One region of the Streptomyces sp. NPDC002701 genome, then DNA from elsewhere that is predicted to be linked to it. Evidence: predicted binding sites of a transcription regulator. Region 1 holds the regulator's gene; the other holds the start of a gene.
What was found. The regulator HspR, encoded in region 1, represses chaperone genes until heat shock. The targets are predictions, from matches to a motif close to TTGAGNNNNNNNNNCTCAA.
Positions count from the first base shown of each region.

Region 2: a site for HspR is predicted at 2,955-2,973, ahead of lon (endopeptidase La). Genes of this name have one in related genera too.

Region 1 covers NZ_JBIAQL010000005.1:440,016-448,373, forward strand. Annotated here, with positions in the region: gene dnaJ (molecular chaperone DnaJ) at 1-1,047, shown strand, start outside; gene ACFYXC_RS17705 (heat shock protein transcriptional repressor HspR) at 1,055-1,528, shown strand; gene ACFYXC_RS17710 (hypothetical protein) at 1,683-1,937, opposite strand; gene ACFYXC_RS17715 (helix-turn-helix domain-containing protein) at 2,287-2,751, shown strand; gene ACFYXC_RS17720 (hypothetical protein) at 2,775-3,071, shown strand; gene ACFYXC_RS17725 (dihydrofolate reductase family protein) at 3,140-3,733, opposite strand; gene ACFYXC_RS17730 (substrate-binding domain-containing protein) at 4,093-5,148, shown strand; gene ACFYXC_RS17735 (LuxR C-terminal-related transcriptional regulator) at 5,679-6,713, shown strand; gene ACFYXC_RS17740 (LuxR C-terminal-related transcriptional regulator) at 6,676-7,659, opposite strand; gene ACFYXC_RS17745 (helix-turn-helix transcriptional regulator) at 7,656-8,358, opposite strand, start outside.
Region 2 covers NZ_JBIAQL010000003.1:127,189-135,546, reverse strand. Annotated here, with positions in the region: gene ACFYXC_RS09015 (response regulator transcription factor) at 1-92, opposite strand, end outside; gene ACFYXC_RS09010 (spermidine synthase) at 205-948, opposite strand; gene ACFYXC_RS09005 (hypothetical protein) at 1,099-1,992, opposite strand; gene ACFYXC_RS09000 (GNAT family N-acetyltransferase) at 2,088-2,771, opposite strand; gene lon (endopeptidase La) at 2,996-5,422, shown strand; gene ACFYXC_RS08990 (lysozyme) at 5,503-6,360, opposite strand; gene ACFYXC_RS08985 (MarR family winged helix-turn-helix transcriptional regulator) at 6,580-7,086, shown strand; gene ACFYXC_RS08980 (hypothetical protein) at 7,356-8,141, opposite strand.

The DNA.
Region 1 (8,358 bases):
CGCTTCAAGGAGATCTCCGAGGCGAACGACATCCTCGGGGACCCCAAGAAGCGCAAGGAGTACGACGAGGCCCGCACCCTCTTCGGCAACGGCGGCTTCCGGCCCGGTCCGGGCGCCTCGGGCGGCTCCTTCAACTTCGACCTGGGCGACCTCTTCGGAGGCGGCGCGCAGGGCGGAGCGGGAGGGGCCGGCGGTGCCGGGGGCTTCGGCGGCGGCATAGGCGACGTCTTCGGAGGGCTCTTCAACCGCGGCGGTGCGGCGGGCCCCGGCGCCCGGACGCAGCCGCGGCGCGGGCAGGACATCGACACCGAGGTCACGCTCAGTTTCACGGAGGCGGTGGACGGCGCGACCGTTCCGCTCCGGATGACCTCGCAGTCGCCGTGCAAGGCGTGTTCGGGTACCGGCGACAAGAACGGCACACCGCGCGTGTGCCCGACCTGCGTCGGCACCGGCCAGGTCGCGCGCGGTTCGGGCGGCGGCTTCTCGCTGACCGACCCGTGCCCGGACTGCAAGGGCCGCGGCCTGATCGCGGAGCACGCGTGCGCGGTGTGCAGCGGCTCGGGGCGCGCCAAGTCGTCCCGGACCATGCAGGTCCGTATCCCCGCCGGGGTGTCGGACGGCCAGCGCATCCGCCTCCGGGGCAAGGGCGCGCCGGGCGAACGGGGCGGGCCCTCGGGCGACCTGTACGTCACGGTGCACGTGGACGCCCACCCGGTCTTCGGCCGCAAGGGCGACAATCTCACCGTCACCGTGCCCGTCACCTTCACGGAGGCGGCGCTCGGCGGCGAGGTCCGCGTGCCCACGCTCGGGGGACCCCCGGTCACCCTGAAACTGCCGCCGGGCACGCCGAACGGCCGTACGATGCGCGCCCGGGGCAAGGGCGCGGTCCGCAAGGACGGCACCCGCGGGGACCTGTTGGTCACCGTCGAGGTGAGTGTCCCGGCGGACCTGACGGGGAAGGCTCGTGACGCGCTGGAGGCGTATCGCGAGGCGACCGCGGAGGAGGATCCGCGGGCGGAGCTGTTCCAGGCCGCGAAGGGAGCATGAGAATTCCATGGACGCAACCGGACGCCGTCGGCAGAACTCATTCACCGGCAGGGCCTACGAGCTGACGGAAGAAACACCGGTCTACGTCATCTCGGTCGCGGCCCAGCTCTCCGGTCTGCACCCGCAGACACTGCGTCAGTACGACCGCCTCGGCCTGGTCTCCCCGGACCGCACGGCCGGGCGGGGCCGGCGCTACTCGGCCCGCGACATCGAACTGCTGCGCACGGTCCAGCAGTTGTCGCAGGACGAGGGCATCAACCTCGCCGGCATCAAGCGCATCATCGAGCTGGAGAACCAGGTGGCCGCGCTCCAGTCCCGGGTGGCGGAGCTGCAGTCGGCCCTGGACGGCGCGGCGGCCACCATGCAGCAGCGCGAGGCGGCGGTCCACGCCTCCTACCGCCGGGACCTGGTCCCGTACCAGGAGGTCCAGCAGACGAGCGCCCTGGTGGTCTGGCGCCCGAAGCGCCCACCGACGGACTGAGCGGGCGCACGGTCACGAACGAAGGCCCGGGGTTCGGCTGCGGCGAGCCGAACCCCGGGCCTTTCGCGTACCCGCCCGCGGAAGCCCGCACCAGGCCGTCGTGGCCTCCGCACCAGGCCGTCGTGGACTTCGGAGCCGGTCGGTCCGGACCGGACTATCTGCCCAGCGTCTGCCAGACCGTGAGCGCCAGTGCCAGACACGACGTGGCCGCGGCGAGCGAAGGCAGCGGCCAACGCGTGCGCTCCAGCGCCTCGATACGTGTCTCGTGCTCGTCGAGCGTCTTGTCGGTCTGGTCGGCGCGCTGGAGGAGGAGCGCGAGATCGCCCCGCGTGGTGGCGAAGCCGACGTCGACCGAGCGACGCAGGCGCTCCAGTTCCAGGACGACCTCATCGGTCTCGGTCGCCGTCACCGGGCACCTCCCGGGAACGCCGATCCGCGTACGTCGACCGAATGACGGGTCATAAGGACACCTTCTTCTCTTTCCTGTCCTGCATGCCGCCGCATGCCGGGAGAGCCTGCGGCCTCTCCCCGTGTGTGGGAACATGTGTTCGATGATTGCGAACGAGCGGACAGGGTTGCATGTTGCGAGCGCGTACGCAAGTGGTTACGCTCCGTGGAGGCCGCGTATGGTGACGCCCCCTCAAGCCTCGCTGAACTGCGGGAAGTTGCCGAATCTCCACAGTTACGCGCGAGCGCGCACACATCTTGATGCGGGTGCGATCGATACGCTGTCCCGGCGACGAGGGGAGAGCGGACACATGGCTTCGAGCTCACGGGCCGGGGCCCGTACAGGCACAGGTGCGGGTCAGACCTACCGGGCCGCGGGACTCGATGAGTTCGCCGGCTGGATCGAGGACCTGCTGCGCGCCCGGGGCTACGACATCGACAGCCCACGCGGCGGCGGCCGTTCGAAGCTCGCCGACGACGCGGGCGTGCACCGGGCCGCCGTGAGCCGGCTGCTCCAGCGGCAGTCCATGCCCGACCTGGAGACGATGCGGCGCGTCGCGGCCGTGCTGGGCGTGCCCCTGCGGGAGATGCTCATCCGCTCGGGCCGGCTGACCGAGGACGACCTGCCGCTCGGCGGCGGTGCCCGCCCCGCCGCCGACGGCGAGGAACACCTGCGGCTCAGCCCGGAGGAAGCGGCCCGCCGGATGGGTGTCCCGCCCGACCTGCGGGACCTGTTCGCCAGGGTGGCACGGCAGTTCCTGCCGGAGGGCGGGTGACGGCGAGGTGACCGGAGCACGGCATGGATGACGTGGGAGGCGACCGTGGCGCCGAGGCGCGGCGCGTCGCCGGACTCGTGGGCGACCTGCTCGGCGTACTGGCCGACAAGGTCCGTTCGGCCGGCCCCGACGGTGTCCGGGTGCTCACCGAGGAGGAGTTGCAGCGGCACCAGCTGAGCTGGTTCCGGGCGGGCTGGGCGGAGCATGCCCGTGCGTCAGGCCAGGAGCGTCCGGTGGGCCCGGACCGGCCGCCGGCCCGTCTCCTCCCGTTCCCCGAGCGCCCCAGGGGCCACGAACACCCCCCGGACGACGGGGGCTGAGGGACCACCCGGCCGGCCCGGCCATCGGTCCCCGTCTCGGTCCCCGTCTCGGTCCCCGCGCCGGTCCCTCAGCCGGTGCGCGGGTCGACCCTGGCGTCCGCCCCCACGCGGACGTAGTGCAGCAGCACCACCCCGTTGCCGAACACGCGGGACTCGACCAGGCGCAGAGCGGCGAGCGCGTCCGTGTCCCGGAACAGGGGCCGGCCGCGCCCGATGAGCACCGGGTGGACGTAGATCGTGTACTCGTCGATCAGATCGTGGCGCCGGAACTCCGCCGCGAGCTCGGCCCCGCCGACCGCCAGGTCGCCGCCGGGCTGCTCCTTGAGCGCCCTGATCACATCGGGAGCCACCTCCCGTACGACGGTGGCGTTCCACTCGGCCCTTTCGAGCGTCCGCGAGTAGACGACCTTCGGCATGTCCCGCCAGATGGCGGCGAACTCGCGGACCACCGCGGGGGCCTCGGGATCCTGGTCGGCGGTCGGCCAGTACGCCGCCATCAGTTCGTGGGAGACGCGGCCGGTCAGGAAGCCGCCCAGCGCGCCGATGCGCTCGTTCAGGTGCTGGTGCAGTTCCTCGTCGACCAGGTGCCAGTCGATCTCGCGGTTCGGGCCCTCGAAGAACCCGTCGAGGGAGACGGACATGCTCAGGATGATCTTGCGCATCGCGGACCTCGCCGAGGAGTGAGCGGAACGGACCGGTTCGTGGGCCGCGTCAGACGGTAGCCCAGCCCGGTCGGTCCCCGTCCCGGCGCGCTCCGGGCCGTTCTGTCACCTTTCGGCCGGCCTCGGGCGCTTGTGGCCCACGGAGACGTCGTGGACTCCTACTCGGCGTATCCGCCCGACTTCGCCCCGGTCTCTTCACACGCTTCTGTTGCGATGTCGTTAGCAGTTACTTCTTGACGCCCCGGGAACCCCCGCGTTGGCTTTTTGTCACCTGGGCCCGCACTGTCGCCCTCGTCCGGAAGGCACCCGAAGTGAACCGCGCCATACGCCGTACCGCTCTTGCCATCGCCACCTCCTCCATGACCCTGACCCTTGCCGCGTGCGGCAGCGGTGACGACGGTGCAGAGGCGAGCCCCACCAAGGGCGACGACATCACGGTGGGCCTGCTGCTGCCGGAGAAGTCGAACTCCCGGTACGAGAAGTTCGACTACCCCATCATCAAGAAGAAGGTCGGCGAACTGACGAACGGCAAGGGTGAGGTCGTCTACGCCAACGCCGAACAGGACGCCGCCGTGCAGGACCGGCAGCTCGCGAAGATGGTGGACGACGGGGTCGACGTGCTGCTGCTGGACGCGGTCGACTCGCACGCCATCGCCGACGGCGTGAAGAAGGCGAAGGCCGCGGACATCCCCGTCATCGCGTACGACCGGCTGGCCGAGGGGCCGATCGACGCGTACATCTCGTTCGACAACGAGGCGGTCGGGCAGGTGCAGGGCCGGGCACTCGCCGACCAGCTCAACGGCGGCAAGTCCCAGAAGATCGTCATGATGAACGGCGCGGTGACGGACCCGAACGCGGCGCAGTTCAAGGCGGGTGCCCTCGGTGAGCTGGAGGGCAAGGTGACCGTCGCCAAGTCGTACGACACCAAGGACTGGAAGCCGGCGAACGCCCGCGCCAACATGATGGCGGCCATCTCCTCCATCGGCGCCGACAACATCGCGGGGGTGTACTCCGCCAACGACGGCATGGCGGGCGGTGTCATCGACGCGCTCAAGGCCGCGGGTGTCAGCAAGCTGCCGCCGGTCACCGGCCAGGACGCGGAACTGGACGCGGTGCAGCGCATCCTCGCGGGCGACCAGTTCATGAGCGTCTACAAGCCGTACCCCGAGGAGGCCGAGACCGCCGCCGAGATGGCCGTGGCCCGCGTCCGCGGCTTCGGCATCGAGTTCGACTCGCTCACCCCCGACAAGATCTCCAGCCCCACCCACAAGGACATCCGGGCGAACCTCGTCCAGGTCTCCCCCCTGACCCGCAGCACCATCGAGTCGACGGTCGTCCAGGACGGCATCTACTCGGCCGAGGAGATCTGCACGGCCAAGTACCGCGCCGCGTGCGAGGAACTGGGCATCAAGTAGCCCACGCTCCCGCTTCCACGCCCACGCTCCCGCTTCCACGCCCACGCTCCCGCCTCCGCCCCGCGTTCGCGCCCTCGCCACGCCTCCACGTCCCCCTCTCCCCGCGTCCCGCCGCCCCGCGGGCCCGCTCCCGCGCCCCGGGCCGAAGTTCGGCCGGTTCCGTCGGTTGGGGCGCCGCCGGCGCGGGCCCGCGGACGGTTCCGCGCCCACTGGGACGTCCGGGCCTCCCGTCCCGCGCGCCCGGCACCGCGCACGCGTCCCACCGGTCCCTGGGGACCTGACGTCGGACGCGGCACGCGGGGCGACGCCCGGACACCGGTTTCCGGCAGCTCACGCGGGCTGAGCGCACTCGGCGACGGACGCGCGCCCCCACCGGCTTCAGCTTGCTGCAACGAGTCATACGGAGGTGCGCTCAAAGGCGGATCAAGTGGTGCGATAGGGGGCATGGAAACGGGGAAGCCGTGTTGCGGAGCGGGGGGACGCCGCGCATAGTTGCGCTGCGGAAGAGGCTGGAACCGGGGGTTGGGGAGATGGCCGGGCACAGGACGGAAGCGCATCCACACGGTGCTGACCGCCTGTGCGATGCCGGGGACCGGGTCTACTCCCGGGCGGTACGACGCGGCCGGGTGTCCCGCCAGGACGCCGAATCGGTGCCCTGCCTGGTCGAGTTGGCGTTGCTGCACCCCGACCCCGACGACATGGGCTGGCTGGTGCCGACCTCGCCGCAGGAGGTCATGACGCGTCTGCTGCGGGACATGCACGAGCGCGTCAGCGCGACCCAGTCCCGTATGGGCGAGGCGGTGTCCGCCTTCGAGTGGTACGCGACCCTCGCGGGCAACGCGCGCTCGCCCTCGGAGGGAGCGGCGATCCGGGTGCTCGACGGACTGCCCCGGATCCGTGCCGCGATGGACGAGGCGACCGAGGCGTGCACCTCCGAGGTGCTGGCCGTCCAGCCGGGCGGCATCCGCCGCGAGGACGAACTCACCGAGGGACTGCACCGGGCGCTCGCGCTGTGCCGTCGCGGCGTGCGCATGCGCGACCTGTACACGCACGTGGCCCGGCACGGGCAGGGGCTGCGCAACTACATGGAGCTGATGGGCGACTCGGCCGAGGCCCGGACCCTCGACGAGGTCACCGAGCGGCTCATCGTGTTCGACCGCACGGTCGCGTTCATCCCGGCGAGCACCGACCGGACGATCGCGCTGGAGCTGCGGCATCCGGCGCTGGTGGACTACCTGGTCACCGTGTTCGAACGGTTCTGGCGCCTCGCGATCCCCCTCACCGCGCCCCTGCCGGACACGGGCATCGAGGGCATCACCCACCGCGAACGCTCCATCGCGGCGCTGCTCGCCGAGGGTCACCAGGACGCGGTGGTCGCGGAGCGCCTGGGCATCAGCGTCCGTACGTGCCGGGCGCACATCGCCCGCCTGTCGGAGACGCTGGGTGCCGCGAGCCGTACGCAGCTGGGAGTGCGGATCGCGCAGGCCGGCCTGGACGGTCCGCCGCGTTCCCCGCAGCTCCAGGCGCTCAGCGCTCCTGGTCCAGAATCCCCGACCGACCGATGAGGTAGCCGAGCTGCGCCCGGCTCTCGCTGCCGAGGGTCGAGGCGAGTTTGGCGATGTGGACGCGGGCGGTGCGGACGTTCAGACCGAGGCGTTCGGCTATGGCCGCGTCGGTGTGGCCCTCGACGAGGAGGGCGGCGACGGCACGCTGACGCGGGGTGACGCCGTTGAGGGACGGGCGCTGGACGGTGTCCGGGTACATGGGCGTGGCCAGCCGCCAGAGGCGGTCGAAGGTGGTGACGAAGTAGCCGACGAGAGCCGGATGGCGGACCTCCAGGGCGAGGGTGCCGTCCTTGTCGGCGGGGATGAAGGCGACGGCGCGGTCGGTGACGATGAGCCGGTCCGGGAGTTCGTCGAGGGAGCGGGCCTCGACGTCGCCCTTGAGCTGTTCGTAGCGGGCGGGGACGGTGAGCGAGTGACGCACCGTGTGCTGGTAGAGGGTGCGGATGCGGCCGCCGCGGTCCAGCAGGGCCTGGTCACGGTCCAGGGCGATGGCCTCGGCCGCGTGGCGGCGCTCACCGGTGTGGGTGTGGGGCTGGATCGTGAGGAGCTCACGGGACGCCCGGGCCATGGCCTCGGTGATGGCCTCGTTGATCCGCTGCGAACCGCTCAGGAGGCTGATCGCCGGTGTGTCCGCGAGCGCCGTCCGGTGGCCGTCGATCCGCATCAGCGGCTCGAACACCGCGGCCAGCCGGGCTTCGCGCCGCCGCTCGTCCGCGATGCGCTCTCCGGACGCCCGCAGCAGCCGGTGGAGGGCGAGGACCGGGGCGACGGGTTCCAGGTGGTCCGGCTCCCGGACGGCCGGGTGCAGCAGCCCCAAGTCGAGGAGGCAGGGGGCCTGTTCGGCGTCCGCGCGCGGTACGCGCCCTTCGCGCAGGGCCCGTTCGTACAGCTCCGATCCCGCCGCACACAGGTCCTCCACGTCATGTGCCGAATGTGGAGCCGTCATTCCGCGGTGTCCTGCTTCAGGATCCCCGATTCGGCTATCAGGTAGCCGAGTTGTGCCCGGCTGCCGCTGCCCAGGGCGGTGGCCAGCTTCGCTATGTGGGCGCGGCAGGTGCGTACGTTCATGCCGAGGCGGCGGGCTATGGCCTCGTCGACGTGCCCCTCCACCAGGAGTTTGGCGATCGAGTGCTGGATGTTGGTGATGCCGTCGGGGGCGGTTTCGTAGGGGGCGCCGGCGCTCAGCGGGACGGCTCGGCCCCAGATGAACTCGAAGACCTTGATCAGGTAGCGGACGAGCCCGGGGTGGCGGAGTTCCAGGGCGACCTGCTGGTCGTCGCGGGTGGGGATGAAGGCGACGGTCTCGTCGCAGATGATGAGACGTTCCACCAGCTCGTCGATGGTGCGGTACTCCACCTTGCCGTTGGAGAGCTGGGCCACGTAGGCCAGCTTCTCCTGGCTGTAGCGGGCCGTGTGCTGGTAGAGGGTCCTGATCCGCACGCCGCGTTCGGTCAGCGGCCTGTCGCGTTCCAGTCCGTGCATGAGGTTGCGTTCGGAGATGCGGTTGCTCGGCTGGATCGTGAGGACCTCGGTCTGGCACTGGGCCGTGGCCAGGTTGAGTGCCGCGTTGATCCGGTCGCCGCCCTCGAGCACCGTGATGGAGTGGGTGGGCGCTGTCGCCTGGGCGCTGAGCGCCATGAACGGC
Region 2 (8,358 bases), on a different contig from region 1:
ACGATCGTCGGATCGTCCTCGACCACCAGCACCCGGCGCTGCGCGCCCGGCGTGGCCGCCGTGCCGTTGTGCGAGGTGTGTGTCTGCTCCATCGCCCGCCCCTACGTGTGCTTTCCGGAATCAGTGGGGTGATTCCATGACTGCGCTTGACGCTTGAATGATCGGCGTCAGAGCAGCAGGGTACGGGCAGTGACCGTCGCTCGGCTATCCAGGTCTTACCGCGAGATGCACCGCGTCCGGAACGCCTCGGGCAACCGGGATCTCTTCGGTACGCACCCGCTGGAACCCGGCATTCTGCAAGCTTCTTGCGAAATCAGGCGCAGGTGCGGCCGACCAGACGGCCAGTACTCCGCCGGGCCGCAACACCCTTGCGCACGCGGCGAGTCCGGCCCGCGAGTAGAGGCTCTCGTTGCCCTCTGTGACGGTCCACCCGGGGCCGTTGTCGATGTCGAGGCACAGCGCGTCGTACGTGTCGGATGTCTCATGGACGTGCGCGACGAGATCCACTTCGACGATCTCGGTGCGCGGGTCCGCGAGCGCGTCGGCGGACAACTCGGCGAGCGGCCCGGACCGGTGCCAGTCGATGACGGCCCGTTCTCGCTCGACGACGGTGATCCGGCCCCAGCGGGGGTCGGCCGCGGCGTGGGCGAGGGAGAAGCCGACGCCGAGACCGCCGATCAGGACCTCCGGCGCGGTGCGTCCGTCCGGCGAGTCCAACCCGTCCAACCCGTCCGGCCCGTCCGGCCCGTCCGGCCCGACGAGCGCGTCCAGCGCGGCATCGACGAGCCGTCTCTCGGAGCGGCCGTCGGAGGTGTCCATGAGGAAGCAGCCGTTGGCGATGATCTGCAGCAGTCCGCCGTGGCGGCGCAGCACGACCTCGCCGTACGGCCCCTCGCGGCGGTCGATGACTTCCGGGATGTCGTGAGCGGTGTCGTACGAGGCGGTCATGACCTCATCCTGGCAAAGCCCACCCGGCCGGGGCAGCCGTTTTCGGCCGGCGGGAACGCGTCCCGCAGCACGCCGGCGGGAACGCGTCCCGCACCACGCCGACAGGAACACGTCCCGCTCCGCGCCGGGCGGGACACGGACTCGGGCGGATCAGTCCCAGGACGGCGCCGGGGAACCCGTAGGGGAGTCGTAGGGCACGGGCCTGCCCGTGAACGCGTCGAGGAGCAGGCGGTCGCCGGCCGGGCGGTCCAGTTCCACCGTCACCTCCCTGGACCGCAGGTCGTCCGTGCACGGGCCGTCGGAGCGGCCGCGGATCCAGGCGGAGAACACCACGTTGTCCCCGGTCTCCAGCACGTCCACCGCCGGCCCCTCGTCACAGGAACCGTGGTGGGCCCGCAGGACGACGGTCCGGCCGTCGGCCGACACGGAGGTGAGCCCGGCGAGCGGATGCAGGGCGTCCGACGTCCGCGCGACGGGCTTGATCGGCGGCGGCGGCAGTTTCGAGGGTCCGGCCGCGACGCGCCGGAGCGGTGTGTCGTACCCCGCGACGGTGAAGTGCCAGGCGGGCACGGTGGCGGGGCCACGGCTGGTGGAGAGGGTCATCGTGCCGAGCCGCGCCCCGGTCACGACGAGGGAGGGGCCGGGGTTGAGGCCCCGGGCGAGCTTCTCGTAGGCGGCCCGCGCGGAGGAGACGGGAACGGTGAGCGAGCCGCCGCCGCGCCAGCGGACCTTCCCCTTCGCCGGCGGATCCGCGGAGAGCGGCGCGCGCAGTTCGAAGTTCTGGGTCTCGTACGCGTGCTTGTCGGCCTCGTTGCGGAAGGCTCCCTCGGGCAGCTGGACCGCGTCGTCCAGCGGGAAGTACCCCTCGCGCCAGGTCTGTGCGGCCTTCGAGCCCTCCCAGGCGTCGGAGACCTGGCGGGCGCGTACCCCGGTCCGCTCCGGATCGTGTGCCGGGCCGGTCCCGGCGCTCTCGTCGCCGCACGCCGCGGCGCCGGTGAACAGGCCCAGCGCGAGGAGGAGCCGTGACAGTTCGGTGGTCCGCATGATGCCCCCGGGGCAGACGAAGGGAAGGGTCCGACGACGCCGTCGGAAGCTGTCTTCCGACGGCGTACCTCAGACGCGGGGGCTTGCTGGGACGTTCAGCGCCCGGCCGGGAACTCCCCGTGTCCACGGCCTGTGCACCGCGCGCTCGTCAGCCTCGCCACCACGCTCCACCCCAGTGACTCGTACAGGCCCCGTCCCTCCGGCGTGGCCGCGAGGACGCCCGTCCCGGCGCCCCGGGCGACCGCCGCGTGCGCGAGGGCGCGCATGACGAAGCGGCCCAGACCCCTGCGCCGGTGTGCCGGTGCCGTCTCGATCTGGTCGGCGACCGCCGTGGCCCCGGTCGGGGCGATCTGCCCGCGTGCGGCGCAGGAACCGTCCGGGGCGGCGAGCAGGACGCGGGTGACCCCGCCGCGGGACCAGGTGCGCAGCCGGTAGCCGTCCGGCACGGGTGGCGCGGGCGGCGCGGGCTCCGCGGTGAAGGGCGTCGACATCAGGTACCCGGGCTCGGGGTCGACCCACCAGCCCTCTCCCAGCCAGGGAGCGACGCGGGCGGGCTCCGCGAAGACCTTGAGCCACACCCCGGCCCCGGTCACCGACTCCGCCACCTTCCGGACGGTGGCCTCCTCGACCCGGTCCTCCGTCGCGCCCAGCACGTGCCGGGTGACGTGCTGGGCCAGACCCACGTCCACCGTGTACCCCCAGGGCTCGACCACCGGGGGTGCCGCCCCGCGCGAGACGACCCACCCGTCCACCCAGGACCGCACGACCTCGTTCCCCACGACCGCCCCCGCCTTCCCCCGGATGTCACCGGACGTGCCACCGGTGTCGATGGAGCTGAGTAATAGCCCAAAAGGCCGAATGGCTATTACTCGTCGAGACGATACGCCGAGCGTGACCGGGCCCGACAGAAGTGATCGCTCACAGCGAACAGCAGTGGGGGAACATTCGAGGGCTCACGTGCATTGAGTCGGCATAGCTCAACTTGAATGCCGAAGGGGAGATCATGGCTTTGACGTCCGAACCGCTCACTCTGCCCGTGCTGCCGCTCGACGACGAGGTCGTGCTGCCCGGCATGGTGGTGCCCCTCGACCTGAACGACGCCGATGTACGGGCCGCGGTGGAGGCCGCCCAGGCCGCCGCGCGGGCCGGCGGCGCCAGTGGGTCCAGCAAGCCGAGGGTGCTCCTTGTTCCTCGGATCGACGGCACGTACGCGAACACGGGTGTGCTCGGCACGGTCGAGCAGGTGGGACGCCTCGCCGACGGTGACCCGGGCGCTCTCATCCGCGGCCGGGGCCGGGTGCGTGTCGGTGCCGGTACGACCGGACCGGGCGCGGCTCTGTGGGTGGAGGGGGTCCAGGTCGAGGAGACCGTGCCGGACCCGCTGCCCGGCGCCGTGACCGAGCTGGTCAAGGAGTACAAGGCGCTGGCCACCAACTGGCTGAAGAAGCGCGCCGCCTGGCAGGTCGTGGACCGCGTCCAGCAGATCGACGACGTGGCCACGCTCGCCGACAACTCCGGCTACTCGCCGTTCCTGACGACCGCCCAGAAGGTCGAGCTCCTGGAGACCACCGACCCGGTGGCCCGGCTGAAGCTCGCCACCGAGCAGCTGCGCGAGCACCTCGCCGAGCAGGACGTCGCCGAGTCCATCGCCAAGGACGTGCAGGAAGGCGTGGACAAGCAGCAGCGCGAGTTCCTGCTGCGGCGCCAGCTGGAGGCCGTGCGCAAGGAGCTGCGCGAGCTGAACGGCGAGGCGGAGGGTGAGGAGTCGGACGACTACCGGGCCCGCGTCGAGGCCGCCGACCTCCCCGAGAAGGTCCGCGAGGCCGCCCTCAAGGAGGTCGAGAAGCTGGAGCGCTCCAGCGACCAGTCGCCCGAGGGCTCGTGGATCCGCACGTGGCTCGACACCGTGCTCGAACTGCCGTGGAACGAGCGCACCCAGGACGCGTACGACATCCAGGGCGCCAAGTCGGTCCTGGACGCCGAACACGCCGGTCTGGAGGACGTGAAGGAGCGGATCACCGAGTACCTGGCGGTCCGCAAGCGCCGTAACGACCGCGGTCTCGGGGTCGTGGGCGGCCGGCGCGGCGGCGCCGTGCTCGCGCTCGTCGGGCCGCCCGGCGTCGGCAAGACCTCGCTCGGCGAGTCCGTCGCGCACGCCATGGGCCGCAAGTTCGTCCGCGTCGCCCTCGGCGGCGTACGGGACGAGGCGGAGATCCGCGGCCACCGGCGTACGTACGTCGGCGCGCTGCCCGGCCGGATCGTACGGGCGATCAAGGAGGCCGGGTCCATGAACCCGGTGGTCCTGCTCGACGAGATCGACAAGGTCGGCTCCGACTTCCGGGGCGACCCGGCGGCGGCCCTCCTCGAAGTCCTCGACCCGGCCCAGAACCACACCTTCCGGGACCACTACCTGGAGGTCGAGCTAGACCTGAGCGACGTCGTCTTCCTGGCCACCGCCAACGTGCTGGAGGCCATCCCGGAGGCGCTGCTCGACCGCATGGAACTGGTGCGGCTCGACGGGTACACCGAGGACGAGAAGGTCGTCATCGCGCGCGACCACCTGCTCCCGCGCCAGCTGGAGCGGGCCGGTCTGGAGAAGGCCGAGGTCACCCTCGACGAGAGCGCGCTGCGGAAGCTGGCCGGCGAGTACACCCGTGAGGCGGGCGTGCGCAACCTGGAGCGGTCCGTCGCACGGCTGCTCCGCAAGATCGCGGCGCAGCACGAACTGGGCGACCGCGAGCTGCCGTTCACGGTCGGCGCCGACGATCTGCGCGCGCTGATCGGCAGGCCGCACCACGTGCCCGAGTCCGCCCAGGACCCGGCCGAGCGCCGCACGGCGGTGCCCGGGGTGGCGACCGGCCTCGCCGTCACCGGCGCCGGCGGTGACGTCCTCTTCGTCGAGGCGTCGCTGGCCGACCCGGAGACGGGCGCGGCGGGGCTGACCCTGACCGGTCAGCTCGGCGACGTGATGAAGGAGTCCGCGCAGATCGCGCTGTCCTTCCTCCGCTCGCACGGCGCCGAACTGGAACTGCCGGTCGCCGACCTGAAGGACCGGGGCGTGCACATCCACTTCCCGGCGGGCGCGGTCCCGAAGGACGGCCCGAGCGCGGGTGTCACGATGACGACGGCACTGGCCTCGCTGCTGTCCGGCCGCCTGGTCCGTACGGATGTGGCCATGACGGGCGAGGTGTCGCTCACCGGCCGGGTGCTCCCGATCGGCGGCGTCAAGCAGAAGCTGCTCGCCGCGCACCGGGCGGGAGTCACCACGGTGATCATCCCGAAGCGCAACGAGGCCGACCTGGACGACGTCCCGGCCGAGGTCCTGGAGAAGCTCGACGTCCACGCGGTGACCGACGTCCGCCAGGTCCTGGAACTGGCGCTCGCACCGGCGACCAGCGGCGCGGTGACGGAGGTTCCGGTGGCGGCGTGACGGACGCCACCGGTCAGGGAAGGCCCGGGGTCCTCTTCGTGAGGGGCCCGGGCCTTCGGCGTACCTGCGGAGCGTGCAGATCAGCCGTTGGCCAGGGCCACCACGCGGTCGAGGGCGCCGTTGAACCTGTTGTGGTCGCCGACCGTCGGGCCGGAGGAGGTGTACTGCCACATCGTGTAGTAGCTCCAGCCCGCCGGCAGAGTGCCCACCGCCGAGGCGTAGCGGGCGATCCACAGGGGGTTGGCGGCGGCGAAACCGGCGTAGTCGCCGGTGCACTGGGTCCACCAGCTGGTGGCCGTGTAGATGACGGCGTCCCGGCCGGTACGGGCCCTGTACTGGTTCAGGAAGTCCCGGATCCAGGTGACCATCGCGCTCTGCGTCTTGCCGTAGCAGGCCGCCCCGTACGGGTTCCACTCGATGTCGAGCGCGCCCGGCAGCGTCCTGCCGTCCCGCGACCAGCCGCCGCCGTGGTCCACGAAGTAGTTGGCCTGCGCGGCACCGCCCGTCGTGTCGGGGGTCGCGAAGTGGTACGCGCCGCGGACCATGCCGACGTTGTACGAGCCGTTGTACTGCTGCGCGAAATAGGGGTTCGTGTAGTACGTCCCCTCGGTGGCCTTCACGTAGGCCCATCTGACCCCGCTGCTCCACAGGGTCGACCAGGCGACGTTGCCCTGGTGGCTGCTGACGTCCACGCCCTCCGTCTGCGCGGCGTCACCGGGGGTCGGCAGACCGCCCTGGCCGTCGTGCGGGATGACGCCCATGCCCATGTGGGCGGAGCCGCGGGGCGGGACGTCGGCCGCGCGGACGGGATGGGCGAGGAGCAGGGAGAAGGCGAGGAGCAGGACGCACACCGCGCAGGGGCGCGTCCTGGGGAGGCGCGTCCGGTGGGGGGCGGCCGCGTGCGGGGGGTGGGACGTTCCGGATCTGTGCACGGACATGTGCGTGCCTCCGCATACTCGGTGGTGCCCGTGGGGGCGGGGTTGGCGTGGGCATGCCATGAGGTACTGGTTGAAGACGCTACGCACCGGGACGACGGGCGGGGAAGGGGGGCCGGAAGCTGCCGTTGGTCTATTCCTGCGAAATACTGGCCGAGCTGCGGCAATGGCGGTCTTTGACGGAAACTTTCAGGATCGGGAAACCGGGTCATGGGTGCTGACGTGCACGAGGGCGGTAACGATGACGGGGGCCGGACGCGAACCGGCGGCCCGGGAAATGGTGTGGACCAGGGCGCCGTGGATCAGGAGTTCCTGGCGCTGGAGCGGGAGTTGACCGTCCTCCTGCGGCGGGCCCGGGCCTCCTCCGGGGAGATGGTGCGTGCGGTCCATCCCGACCTGGAGTCCTCCGCGTACGGGCTTCTCGTGCGGCTCGAGGAGCGGGGGCGGCAGCGGGCGACCGAGCTCGCCGCGTACATCGGGGTGGGCAAGGCGACGATGTCCCGGCAGTTGCGGGCGCTCGAGGAGCTCGGGCTCGTCGCCCGGGAGCCGGATCCCGCGGATGGGCGGGCCTGGCTCGTTCATCTCACGGAGGTGGGGCGGGAGCGGTTCCGGACTGTGCGGGATGCTCGGCGGGCGCGGTATGTGAGTGAGCTTGCCAGCTGGGATCGGGGGGAAGTGGCTGAGCTTGCGCGGTTGTTGCAGCGGTTGAATCGGGGGGTGGGGGGCTGAAACGGGCTGCCGCCCGGGGTGGGTTGTTCGTCGGGTGCGGGTTCGTTGTGGCTGGTCGCGCAGTTCCCCGCGCCCCTCAAGAGATTGCGCCGTTCCCCGCGCCCCTGAAATGACTGCGCAGTTCCCCGCGCCCCCAAAGGTTGCGCAGTTCCCCGCGCCCCTAAAAAGATTGCGCCGTTCCCCGCGCCCCCGGAACGACTGCGCCGTTCCCCGCGCCCCTTAAAGACTGCGCCGTTCCCCCGCGCCCCCTTGAAGCAGCTTTGTCTCTGTCAAAGGTGTACGTGTACGACCGTTGCGTCGTCGTGGGTTTTGGAGGTGGGGTGGGGGGTTTTGGTCTTGGCTGCCAGTTCCAGGGTTCTCACCTGGTTGATCAGGTGTTCGGCTCCCTTCTTGTGGATCAGGGTGAAGAGGTCCGTCCAGGTGCCCTGGGCGAACTTCTCCACCCAGCGGGTCGCGCCGTCCGTGAGGGCGGTGAGGGTGCGGACCTCGGGGCGGGGGAGGGTGCCCGTGACGGCGCGGAGCGCGACCGCGGGGTCCGCCGCGGCCGTGAAGAAGCCGCCCTCCTTGTTGCGCAGGGTCGCGTCGGTCGCGGCGTGCGAGGTCAGCGTGGCGCGCGGGACCAGGGAGAGGCGGTCGTCGAGGACGGCGGTGACCGTGCCGGCGGGGGACTCGACGAGGAGCACCGAGTCCGAGAGGACCAGGTACTCCACGCACTCCGGCGACCAGCGGGCCAGCACCACGGTGGCCTGAGGCGTACGCGGGTGAGAAAGGTCACAGGTCGTCCGATGTGCGTCCGCGGTACGCGTGATCGCCTGCGCCAGGACCTCCGTGAGCGTCAGATCTCGCCGTGAAACGGACAGTTCACCCAGTGCGCCGCCGAGCCGTGCGGTGAACCAGGGGACGGAATGCAGACAGCCGTGGTCGGTCGCGGGAGGCGTCACGCCGTCCAGGACGACGATCGAACCGCCTTGTCCGGAAGCCGGAAGTCCTACTGACGCGTAGTCCTCGTCGGGGCGGGCGGGGTCACCGGGTACCGAGATCAGTTCCGAGCGCATCCGGCCAGTCTGCACGAGCCCTTCACAAGCTTCGCCAAAGGCGGGCAACTGTCGTGCAATTGACCGGGACCAGCAGGTCAGACGCCTGTTTTGCGATGAATCCCCGACTCCTGTGAAGCGTGGCGGCGCATCTTGCCATCGGTCGCGGTGGACGTCCAACCGGCCTGCCGCGCAGGGGTGTCGCATGCGCCAGGGGAACTTGCCGGTCCGCTCCCCG